Regions from separate parts of the Bradyrhizobium sp. USDA 3311 genome, predicted to be linked through region 3. Evidence: riboswitches for the same ligand, from Rfam matches in the RefSeq annotation. Region 3 holds a riboswitch; each other region holds the start of a gene.
What was found. A riboswitch is a leader RNA that binds a small molecule or an ion and turns the genes downstream of it on or off. The one in region 3 is predicted to bind cobalamin.

Region 1 (3,947 bases), 1.8 Mb from region 3:
CGACGCCATTCTCCTGGAGAAGGCGATTGTTGTCGCGGTAGCCGTCTGTCTTGACGGCATTGCCGTAGAACGAGGTCGACCACGGACCGGAATTGAGCGACGTCGAGACATTGCCAAGCCTGGTGTCGAACGAGCCGAAGCCGGCCTCGATGCGCGCGGCAACGGGCGGCCCGCCGACGCCGTTCTTGGTGACGATGTTGATCACGCCGCCGACCGCATTGTCCCCATAGAGCACCGCGCCGGCATTGCCGCGCGTGATCTCGATACGCTCAATGGAATTGAGCGGGACAGTGGAGAGGTCCACCTGCGCGATGTCGATGTCGTTCAGCCGCCGTCCGTTGATCAGCACCAGCGAATTGGCAGTGGCAGACGCGCCGAAGCCGCGCAGGTCGACGCTGGTCTTCGCGCCGATCTGGCCGCCATAGAGCGTCGTGATCTGGGCACCCGGGACTTGCGTCGCGATGATCTCGGCAAGCGTCTGCGAGGGCGCATGTGCGATATCCGCGGCCGTGATGACGGTCGTGGCGGCTCCGACGATGCCTCCGTTGCTGGCGACCGCCTCGCCGCCGGAGCCGGACGAGCCGGCGCCATTGCCTGCCGGCGCGCCACTCGGGGCTCGCCGCCTCGTCGTGTCGCCGTCGCCGATCGCCCTGGCGCGTGTGCGGTTCTGATCGTCGGGCCTGGTCACTTCGACCGGCGGCAGCTGCTCGGTGGCGGCCTGCTGCGCGAAAGCTGTGGGGAGATCGATCGCATAGAGGAAAACGGCAGCAACGATACCGGCGCGAAGGCGCCTGGCGGCAGAGACAATACGGGACACAGTTGTAACCTCGGCATGACGTCAGTGGCACGTCACAGCGAACGAGGCTTTACGGCGGAGCAATCGATTGCTCCGGTGAAGCTAATGCCTGTACTCCCCGACCGACATCTTCGCGTGTGACCACGGCTGACGGCAGGTCTCCTGGCTCGCGGGTCGTTACCTTACGTCGCCTTCCCAGGACCGAGATTCCCAGTGGCATATGACGAAAGATTCACCGCTTACAGTTGCGGGGGCAGCCGTGGCGTTGGGACAATCCCGGCGTTGGGACAATCCCGGCGTTGGGACAATCCCGGCGTTGGGACAATCCCGGCGTTGGGACAATCTCGCACCACGTTCCCTTTTGATCTCCGTGCGGAGAACCGTCACCGATCAATCTACGAGGCGGCCGTACGGAGAGTCAATCGACCGGTTGAACGATGAGCTGCAAACGCGAGGCAAACACAATCAGTCAGGCTTCCGCACCGCGCGCGTCGTGACCACCGCCCGCTCTCCGGCATCGACAAGCTGGCCGATGCCGGTTCGGCCCGCGAGCGCGCAGCGGACGATGTTCTCGGCGACCGACCTGCGGAACCCATGATCCTCGCCCCTGGGCCGATTGCGGCAAATCCGATCCAGCGCCAGCTTCATGTTGATCCGTGTACGGGTGTCGAAATGCGCGCTGATCATTCGCCCGGCCTCGATACGTGATGTTGGGGCGGAAACGTCCGACGATCGCCCGGGTTCCGACACGGGATCGCGCAATAGAGCGGCCGCCTACGCCCGCCCTCTCTGGCGCTGTGCCTGAGCCCAGGCCACCGTGACGTCGCGCGGCGGGATGTCGATGCGCCGGATCGGCGTCAATTCGCCCGAGGCGGAGATGATCGCGGTCTCCTCGCGGCGACAGCGCGGACACACGAAGCGGACCTCGCTCGGGGACGTCGACCAGCTCGAGCGTTTGACGTTGGCCGCCATCGGCCACGCGTCGCACTGCGAGCACGACACCAGAAACCGGCCGGGATCGAGCATACCCATTCCATGCGACTCCGCGTCCTGCCTGCTCCTACCAATGATTATGTCAGGTGAATCGTTCCGGTGCCCCGACACCGTCAACCCCTCAATGCCCAAGGGGCCGGCGATCCCGGCCCTCAGGCTTCTGCAAACCGCTGGCCGCTCAGTGCGCGCCCTTGAGCGTGCAGGACGTGGTGCAGGTGACCGTGTTGCCATGGTCGCACGCCTTGCAGGCGGCCACGCACTGGTTCATGTCGCGGGGGTTGTAGGAGCTGTAGTTCCGCACCGGGCAGGCTGCGGTCGAGCCGGTGATGTCCTGCTCCTGGTTGCAGGCCGCCGCCATGAGCGCGAGAATGAGGACCGCAAGCAGACGCATGGGATTGCCCCGAAAAAGCACCGGCAAAGCAACATCAGCGAGACACGCTGCATTGCAGCGAGTCCCGGCATTCCCACTGCGAGCCATCGCGAATCGCGACGCTCGCTCCCATCAAAGGATGCGTGCCAAATGTTAAGAACGGATTGCAGCCGCCTTCAGGCCGCAGCGCTGGTCGCGACCGCAGCCCGCGTCTCGCGCGCAAGCTGATAATAGTGCTCGGCGAGCTTGAGATAGAATTCGCGCTTGGTGCTGTCGGTGGCGAGCTTGGCGATCAGCTCGCATTCGGCCGTGAGCGTCTCGAACCGTTCCAGCCTGTCCTCAAGTTCTGTCATCGGCGTGTCCCCATCAAACGCCTCAAGGACGATCAACCTAAGCCTGGGAAATAGGTCACGGCGAACATCGTTATCGAGTAGAAACAATTTTTCCCGCGGCGGCTTACTTCTGCTCCAGCCGCCAGGCACCGTCCCACCTCTCGTCCGGCGGATTGGCCTCGAACTGCGCGATGCGGGCGAGCAGCGCGCGCGAGGGACCGTCGCCGGGGACGGCTTCGAGCGCCGCGTTGAAGGCGGCGCGGGCCTCGTCGAAGCGGCGGGCGCGATAGGCGGCAAGACCTTCGGCATAGTGCGTGCGCAAGCTGTCCTGCGCGGCGGTGAGCACGCCGGCCCTCGCCATCACCTCGAAGATCGCCTGGGGCGCGCTCTGGCCGGCGACCGCGAGACGATCGATCTCGCGCAATTCGAGGCGCTCACCGACCGCATCCGCCGTCGCCTGCGAGATCAGGATGCGGGTGCCGTAGACCTTGTTGACGGCCTCGAGCCGCGAAGCGAGGTTCACGGCATCGCCCATCACGGTGAAGCTCATCATCAGCTCGGAGCCGATGCTGCCGGTGAGGACCTCGCCGGTGGCGATGCCGATGCGCAGGTCGCAGGGCACGGGCATGGCGCGGATGCCGAGCAGATCGGGCAATTGCTTCTGCAGCGCGGGCACCTGGTCGGCCATGTCGATGGCGGCACAGCCGGCAAGGAGTGCCGGCTCATCCTCCTCGATGAAGGGCGGGCCCCAATAGGCCATGATGGCATCGCCGATATATTTGTCGATGACGCCGCGATTGCTCCTGATCGGGGCCGACATCACCGTAAAATAGTGGTTCATCACCTTTACGAGGCCGCGCGGGGTCATGCCCTCACTCATCGAGGTGAAGCCGCTCATGTCGCAGAACATGATGGTCATCACCCGGCGCTGGCCGTCGATGGCGACCTCGGGCCGTTCGATCAGGCCCTGCACCACCTTGGGATCGATGTAGCGGCCAAACGTCTCGCGGATGCGCTCGTTGTGGCGCAACTGCTCGATCATGCGGTTGAAGGCGGCCGCGAGCTCGCCGATCTCGTCCTGGGTCGAGACGGCGATGGTCTTGTCGAACCGGCCCGCCTCGACCTCGCGGGTGCCGGCCAGCAACAGCCGCACCGGCCGCGTGATGCCGCCGGACACCAGCAGAGCGAAGGCAAATCCGACGATCGCGGCGAGCAGGGTCACGATGCCCGACACGATGATGGCCTGGCGCTGGTGGCTCATCACCTGCGATGTCGAAGCGAAGACCTGTGTCAGCATGTCGGCGCGGATCGCATCGAACTTCCGATTGAACTGGTCGCGGATGGCGTCGATATGCTCCAGCGTACTGCGGGCCTCTGCCATCTGCTTGGCGTCGACCTGCTTGAGCAGCTTTGCGTGGTCCTCGTTCAGGTCGCGGCGCAGCTCGGTGACGGCAGT
Region 2 (3,947 bases), 7.0 Mb from region 3:
CCATCCCTATTCTCCATATCTGGATGCTGGGCAGCCCTATGCGCCATACCTGGATTTAGCGCTCCGCTATTTGCCAGACTTGGGTTGGCAGGATGATCTGTATACGCCCCCTGCGGCCGATGCCGAGCCAGAGCCGGAAAACCTCCCGCAACATCTCTCGCAGCAAACCATCGCTCAGGCCATCGAGGAACATCCTGGTTTCGATCAAGATCTGATATGGCAGAATGTGGAAGTCGACCCGTCGCATTCCGAGCAACCGCACGTGGAGGCATCGGAGGCAGAGCCATCGCATGCCGGACCATCGTGCGTCGCCCCATTGCGGCCTGAACCATCGCACGCCGGCCCCTCTCACGCCCCGCCATTGCAAGCGGGACCGCCTCAAGCTGGGCCTCCCGAAGCTGCACCGCCAGAGCTTTCCGAGTTCCGTATGCTGAACGGACATCTCGCCAAGGATTACTGGGTGTTCGCTGGTCAACCAGCCACAGGCGCTCAAATCGACATGCTGGAGCGCAGCGGAGTGAAGCCGAGCAAGCACGACCCAACGCAGGTTTTCACCATGCTCGGCGTGCCTCACACAGCCGAATGGAGAGAAGAGGGCTTCATTCGTCTCACACCGTCGCTAGACCCGACTCCTTGGCCCGAAGGTATGGAGGAAGACCGACCTGCAGACCCGGAAGATCCGCCCATTCACTAGCGGCTGTAGCCGAGCCACGGCAGGGTCATCTTCGAGGGCCGACAGAGCGACCTTGCCGACGAGCACCTGATGAAGGCGACCGGGCCGGCGGCTATTCCGCGGCCAAGCTCCTCTTTGAGGGACATTTCAGAATTGCAATGGTCACGGCAGCGTCCAATCAAAGGCCGACCGACCCGATTAAGCCAAAGTTCGATATGGATGAGATCATTGTTCATATGGACGCGCTAGAAACAAACGCGCTGGCGCTAAAGAGGACAAAGTCGGTATAGCGCGTCCAGCGACATCCCGCGGGGATTCTAGAAGATCGCGGGACGGTCATGTCCTCGACGACAAAGGTGAGAGTGCGTTCTGAAATAGGATAGGCGCGTTCTGACCGCGCAGGTCCAACATTCGAACTGCTTGCCCCGCCTGCCGCTTGTCCTGCCCTGTTGGCAGACGTGAGCACCCACAATGCAAGGACGCGAGCGATTGATAATATTGGCGTGACTGCAACGGCTCGCCCTCATGGGTCAACTATCACATCTTCGGTAGGCTGGATTAATGTCACTGGTCGAGCTTTGCTCCGCAAGCATCAGCGGACTTCTGCGAAAGTACGAGCATTATCAGGATCGCGCTCCAACAAAACGCTGTTGCGGTCGTCCTGCATACGGCCGAAAGCCGCCCACCCCCTCTTCGCCATCCCAGCTGCCGCGGCTCGCCCCTTGGAGTACTCCGTAGCGCGCTGTTCGAAGAAATTGGCGTGCTCGACCCCATTCAGGATCTCGACCAGCCATGGCAACGGATGCGGCCGGAGCTGGGTAAACCCGCTCTCTCTGGCCTCGAAGAAGCCGAAGACCGGGGTAATTCCGAGCTGGGTCAGTCGCCAATCCGCGACATAGCGGACATAAGCGTGGATCTGCTCAGCCCGCATGCCCTCGATTTTGCCGAGGCCGAAGGCGAGATCAACGAAGTTTTCCTCCAGCTTCACCATGGTCTTGGCGACGTCGATGATGTCGTTACGGACGGAGCGCGTCACCACGCCGGTTTCGCGGTGCCATTCGTGAAATAGCTTGATGATCCCTTCGCAGTGGAGACTCTCGTCGCGCACAGACCAGCTTACGATCTGTCCCATGCCATTCATCTTGTTGTGGCGCGGAAAATTGAGCAGCATGGCAAAGCTCGCGAACAACGCCATGCCTTCTGTGAAGGCGCCGAACATCGCAAGGGTGCGAGCGACGTCAGCCACGGTATGGACGCCGAACTCGTGCATGTAGTCCGCTTTGGCGCGCATCTGCGCATAGTCGCGGAATGCCTCGAACTCGGTCTTGGGCATGCCGAGTGTCTTGAGCAGCAGCGCATAAGCGTCAATGTGGACGGTCTCCATGTTGGTGAACGTCGCCATCATCATCTGCACGGTGAGCGGTTGGAAGATCGGGATGTAGCGCTTGAGATAGTTGTCGCCGACCTCGATGTCCGACTGATTGAAGAAACGGAATATCTGGGCGAGCAGCGCGCGCTCGTTGGCGGTGACGCGGTCCGACGCCCAGTCCTTGAGATCGGCGCCGAGCGGCACCTCCTCGCCCATCCGATGGGTCTGCTGCTGCCGCTTCCAGAAGTCGTAAGCGATCGACGTCATAGGTGCCGGTCGAGTCGAGGAGGCCGACCCGTCCCTTTCCGATCAGCGAGCGTGGATCGACTGACGAGAGATCGATCACTGACATGAACCGATCGCCGCTCACAGTTGCGGGGGCAGCCCCGGAGCAGCCGTTCGGCGCACCGGGTTCCCTCTTAGCTTCGGTCCCACAAAATAAAGGACAGAAGACCGAGACAGATCCACATCTAGGCGGCACCCGACGAGATTCGTCAAGCCTTCCGTTGCGGGAGATCAAGCTCCCGAGGGCAAAAGGACACCGTCAAGCTAACGAATGGAGCGGCCGAGAACTAGAACACCAGCACGTTTATCGCTCGCGCTATAGCCTCCCGCTCGAAAGTGATCGGTCCCGCGTGGGCTATATTCCTGGTTTTTACTTCGGCTTGCGCATGGTCGAGCCAGAGGTCCATCCCTCCGAAATATCATCGGCTGCGGCGCTCTGTTGGCCAGAATGGCTTCGTTCTCGACCTCCTGATCCAGCCCAGAACGGGGCTGGCGCGCAGCGTAGCGGCTTCTGACCTGTCATGGCTCTAGCGCGACCTGCAAGCCCTCGGTGCCTTCAACATGAACGTAACGGGGGCCGATCGGCCGCCCCCTGCCGCTGGCGACCGTGACAATGTTTTCCAGAGGAGTGGCGCGCGCATCGGCCTCAGGGCGAGACAAGATCAGATCGGCGTGAAACAGCCCTTCTGATTCAAGGCCGGTCGCATCAACGCCAAGAGCCGCCAAGCTGGCCAAACAACCTTCAAACTCTTCAGCATCGCGAAAGCGGCGCTGGATAAATGTCGCGCCGTAAAGACGTTCCGTCACAAGGCCACGGTTCGCGAAGGTCGAGGCCAAAGACTCAAATGGAAACATTCGTAGCACGAAGGAGATGATCCATGGACATCTCTCGGTCGCATCGAGAATTTTTCTGAACGTCTTCTCGGTAATATAGCCGATGCAACCCGTCGACATGATAACATCCGCAGAGCGGAGAATTTGCGCGCTGTCTGTCGATAGCGCGTCTTTTTCAAGGTCAGCGACAATGCCCTGGTCCAGGAGGCCAACGTTTGTTGCATAGCTAATCGCCGGCGCCGACACGTCCAAGCCGATAAACCGCGCCAACCCGACATCGGGCCAAGCCGCATAAAAATTGCGATCGAGGCGCACCAGTGTCTCAGAACTGATCGCCCTCATTTCGCGCCGAGCGTAGCGGTGACGCAGGCCCCCGAAGGTCAGTGGAAAGCGATGCACTGCTGCGTTGATGCCGTATGAACATCCAATATCAAGAACGACAGGCTTAAGACCGGTTGCGGAAGCTTTCGCTGCCAGAATTTGTCGCACGACCGGCTCAGCCACGTCCGGGATCATATAATCCAAGTCGCCCAGGACAGAGAAGTATGCCCTTGGATCATCCAAAGCATAAATGTCATCAAAGATCGCTTTAGACCGATTGATACACGAAAACTCTGTTCGCACCCAAATGTCTCCCATCTCATTTTGCAACCCGGTCGCCGGCTGCTACTTCCAAGTACTTGATGACCTATCCCAGAAGTTTGGCGAGGTGCAACCCCATCGCGTCTTTTTTTGGCTCGCATCGTGAGACAGAGGGCGGGCCTCCTTATTGCAGCGTACGAGAAG
Region 3 (3,947 bases):
CGACCTGCGCGCCGACATCGGTCTCGGGCTTCAGGAGCACCGGGTTCATGTCGGTGTGCGGCTCGACGCCGGCGGCGAGGGCTTGCAGTGCTTGGGCGCGGCCGATCTCGCCGCCGTCGACGGTCACGGCGGCATTGTTCGACATGTTCTGCGGCTTGAAGGGAAGCACGCGCAGCCCACGCCGCGTGAAGGCGCGCGCAAGGCCGGCGACGATGAGCGACTTGCCCACGTCCGAGCCGGCCCCCTGGATCATCAATGCGCGCGCCATCGCGTGTGTCTTCAGAACTCGACGCCGGCTTGCGCCTTGATGCCGGAGCGGAACGGATGCTTGACCAGCGTCATCTCGGTGACGAGGTCGGCGATCTCGATCAGCTCGTCCTTGGCATTGCGCCCGGTGAGCACGACATGTGTCATCGCAGGCTTTTGCGTCGTCAGGAACTCGACGACCTCAGCGATATCGAGATAGTCGTAACGCAGCGCGATGTTGATCTCGTCGAGCACGACCATGCGCAGGTTCGAATCCAGGATCAGCTCCTTGGCCTTCTCCCAGCCGGCGCGCGCAGCGGCGATGTCGCGGGCGCGGTCCTGCGTCTCCCAGGTGAAACCTTCGCCCATCGCGTGGAACTGGCAGAGATCGCCGAAATGGCCGGTGAGCAGGCGCCGCTCGCCTGTATCCCAGGCGCCCTTGATGAACTGCACGACCGCGCAGGGGAAGCCATGGGCGACGCAGCGCACGATCATGCCGAAGGCGGAGGAGGACTTGCCCTTGCCGGCGCCGGTATGGACGATGATGAGGCCCTTCTCGCCGCTCTTGGTCGCCATGATCTTGTCGCGGGCGGCCTTCTTCTTCGCCATTTTCGCGGCGTGGCGGGCGTCGGTTTCCTCGGCCGTTTGGGTATCCGGTTCAGGCGTCATCGGACGGGGTCCTTCGGCTTGACAAGAGGCGGCCAGGGGCAAATGGTGGCCCGGCGTTGGTTCCTGTCCTATGACAGGCGAAGAGGGAATGCGATAGGGTCCGAATCGGCAAGATTTGGGTCCAAAATGCAGCCGCCCCCGCGACCGTGACCGGAGAGATGCCCGAGGCCACTGATCCCTAACGGGATCGGGAAGGCGGGGATCGAAGGGCAAGACCCTGCTCCGCAAGCCGGGAGACCTGCCAGCGCGGACGATTTTTGGACCGGCGGACGGGGTGTTCCGCGACGGGGAAACGGACCCTCGCAAGACCGGTTCGTGGGCCTCTTCGCCTCCCGCTGTTTATTCTGGAAGAGGCGATGACCGTCACACTTCACGTCTGCATTACCTGCCGTGCCGGCGAGACGCTTGGCGAGGGCGAAGTCACGCCGGGCAAGCGCCTTCACGGTGCGATCGTCGACGCCGGCGTGCCCGATGGCGTCAATGTGGTTCCCGTTGAATGCCTGTCCGCATGCAGCCAGGGCTGCTCGGTCGCGCTCAGTGCGCCCGGCCGCTGGTCCTATGTCTATGGCCGCCTGTCGGATGCCAACGCGCGCGACGTGATCGCAGGCGCCGCCGCCTATGCGGCCGCGCCCGACGGCCTCGTGCCCTGGCGCAGCCGTCCCGAGATCTTCCGCAAGCAGTCACTTGCGCGCATTCCCCCCATTGCTGTCGTGCCGGAGGCCGCCGAATGAACTCGCTCGCAAAAGTCCCGGTCACGGTGGTCACCGGCTTTCTCGGCTCCGGCAAGACGACGCTGATCCAGCATTTGCTCGCCAACCCCAACGGCAAGAAGCTCGCGGTGCTCGTCAACGAGTTCGGCAGCGAGGGCGTCGACGGCCAGATTCTGAAGTCCTGCGCCGATGCCAATTGCCCGGAGGAAAACATCGTCGAGCTCGCCAATGGCTGCATCTGCTGCACCGTTGCCGACGATTTCATCCCGACCATGGAGCTGTTGCTGGCGCGGCCGGTGAGGCCCGATCACATCCTGATCGAGACCTCGGGCCTGGCGCTGCCCAAGCCCTTGCTTAGGGCGTTCGACTGGCCGGAGATCCGTTCGCGCATCACCGTTGACGGTGTGATCGCGCTGGCCGATGCCGAGGCCGTCGCCGCCGGCCGTTTCGCGCCGGACCCGGCCGCAGTGGAAGCGCAGCGGGCGGCGGACGAAAATCTCGATCACGAGACGCCGCTGTCGGAAGTGTTCGAGGACCAGATCGCCTGCGCCGACATCGTGCTGCTGACCAAGGCCGATCTTGCCGGCCCGGCGGGACTCGAAGCGGCCAAGGCTGCCATCACCGCCGAGATGCCGCGCCGCGTGCCGATGCTTGCCGTTACCGACGGCGCGATCGATGCGCGCGTCATCCTCGGTCTCGGTGCCGCCGCCGAGAATGATCTTGCCGCGCGCCCGTCGCATCACGACGGCGAGGAGGAGCATGAGCACGACGATTTTGCGTCCGTCGTGATCGATCTTCCGGAAGTCGGCGACGTCGATGCGCTGGTCGCCTCGGTTCAGCGCCTGGCGCGCGAGCAGAACGTGCTGCGTGCCAAGGGTTACATCGCGGTCGCGGGCAAGCCGATGCGCCTGCTGCTCCAGGCCGTCGGCGAGCGCGTGCGTCACCAGTTCGACAAGCCCTGGGGCGCGCTCGCGCGGCAGTCAAAGCTCGTCGTGATCGGCGAGCACGGCGATATCGACGAGGCCGCGATAAGAGCGGGACTTGGTCTTTCAGGATCTGGCATCTGATGCACGTCGTCTTCCGCGAGAGCCGCGGTCTCGAGGAGACCGCGACGCCAAGGGACATCGGCCAGGACCCGGCCGATCTCGTGGTGCTCTCGTATTCGGATTCCGATCTTGCCGCGTTCGCGGCCGGCTGGCGGCGTGGCCGCGACAGCCTGCCGTCGCTGCGGCTCGCCAATCTCGCCGAACTGCGTCATCCGCTTTCGATCGACACCTACATCGAGCGCACGCTGGCCCAGGCACGCGGCATTCTGGTCCGCCTGATCGGCGGCGAGTCCTATTGGCCCTACGGTCTCGCGGCTCTCCAGCAACTCGCGCAGGCGCGCGGTATCGTGCTCGCCGTGCTGCCGGCCGACGGCCGCGACGACACGCGGCTCGATGCATACTCAACTCTGCCGGTCTCGACGCTGCGCCGGCTCAAGGTGCTCTGCGACACCGGCGGTCCGGTCGCAGCGCAGGCCGCGATCGCACAACTTGCGCTGGCCTCGGGCCTCTATGCCGGTCCGGTCGTCGGCGAGACGACCGTGCCCGAGATGGGCTTTTACGAGCCCGCGCGCGGTGTCATCGCCGTGCCGACCGCCGGCGAGGGCAAGCCTCGCGCGCTGGTGACGTTTTATCGGTCGTACCTGACCGCCGCGGACACCGGCCCGGTCGATGCGCTGATTGCCACGCTGCGCGAGAAGGGATTTGACGCCTATGGCGTGTTCGTCACCTCGCTGAAGGCCGCGGGCGTCGCGGACTGGCTGCGGCTCCAGCTCGTGGAAAATCCTCCGGCCGCGATCGTCAATGCGACCGCGTTCTCCGCGGTCGGCGACGACGGCACGACACCGTTCGATGCGGCATCGTGTCCCGTGTTCCAGGTCGCGCTCTCCACCGCGCGGCGCGAGGACTGGGCGGAATCGCTGCGCGGCCTGTCGCCCGGCGACCTCGCGATGCATGTGGTGCTGCCCGAAGTCGACGGCCGCCTGTTTGCGGGGGTGGTGAGTTTCAAGTCGGCTGCGGAACGTGATCCCGACCTGCAATTCGCGCATCTGGCCCATCGCCCGGATCCAGGGCGCGTGAAGGCTATCGCCGCGCGCGTCGCGGCCTGGCAGAAGCTCGTGGTGAAGCCGGCCGGCGAGAAGCGGCTGGCGATCGTGCTGTCCAACTATCCGGGCCGCCCGCACCAGATCGCGCACGCAGTGGGTCTTGACGCGTTGGCCTCGGTCGAAGCCTTGATGTCCGATCTTGCGGGGACCGGCCTCGATGCCGTGCCGGTCCA

Region 1: linked by a shared signal. The riboswitch ahead of ACVWW6_RS27255 (TonB-dependent receptor) and the one ahead of ACVWW6_RS35895 (DUF1636 family protein) in region 3 are both predicted to bind cobalamin.
Region 2: linked by a shared signal. The riboswitch ahead of ACVWW6_RS02310 (ribonucleotide-diphosphate reductase subunit beta) and the one ahead of ACVWW6_RS35895 (DUF1636 family protein) in region 3 are both predicted to bind cobalamin.

What each region holds. Positions count from the first base shown of each region.
Region 1 covers NZ_JBSSFI010000001.1:5,700,450-5,704,396, reverse strand. The annotation lists gene ACVWW6_RS27255 (TonB-dependent receptor) at 1-817, opposite strand, end outside; cobalamin riboswitch at 932-1,196, opposite strand; gene ACVWW6_RS27250 (hypothetical protein) at 1,262-1,483, opposite strand; gene ACVWW6_RS27245 (hypothetical protein) at 1,571-1,828, opposite strand; gene ACVWW6_RS27240 (hypothetical protein) at 1,968-2,180, opposite strand; gene ACVWW6_RS27235 (hypothetical protein) at 2,336-2,512, opposite strand; gene ACVWW6_RS27230 (adenylate/guanylate cyclase domain-containing protein) at 2,616-3,947, opposite strand, start outside.
Region 2 covers NZ_JBSSFI010000001.1:487,782-491,728, forward strand. The annotation lists gene ACVWW6_RS02305 (hypothetical protein) at 1-694, shown strand, start outside; gene ACVWW6_RS02310 (ribonucleotide-diphosphate reductase subunit beta) at 1,266-2,246, opposite strand; cobalamin riboswitch at 2,343-2,515, opposite strand; gene ACVWW6_RS02315 (class I SAM-dependent methyltransferase) at 2,847-3,785, opposite strand.
Region 3 covers NZ_JBSSFI010000001.1:7,480,746-7,484,692, reverse strand. The annotation lists gene ACVWW6_RS35905 (cobyric acid synthase) at 1-268, opposite strand, end outside; gene cobO (cob(I)yrinic acid a,c-diamide adenosyltransferase) at 280-915, opposite strand; cobalamin riboswitch at 956-1,175, shown strand; gene ACVWW6_RS35895 (DUF1636 family protein) at 1,272-1,646, shown strand; gene cobW (cobalamin biosynthesis protein CobW) at 1,643-2,692, shown strand; gene cobN (cobaltochelatase subunit CobN) at 2,692-3,947, shown strand, end outside.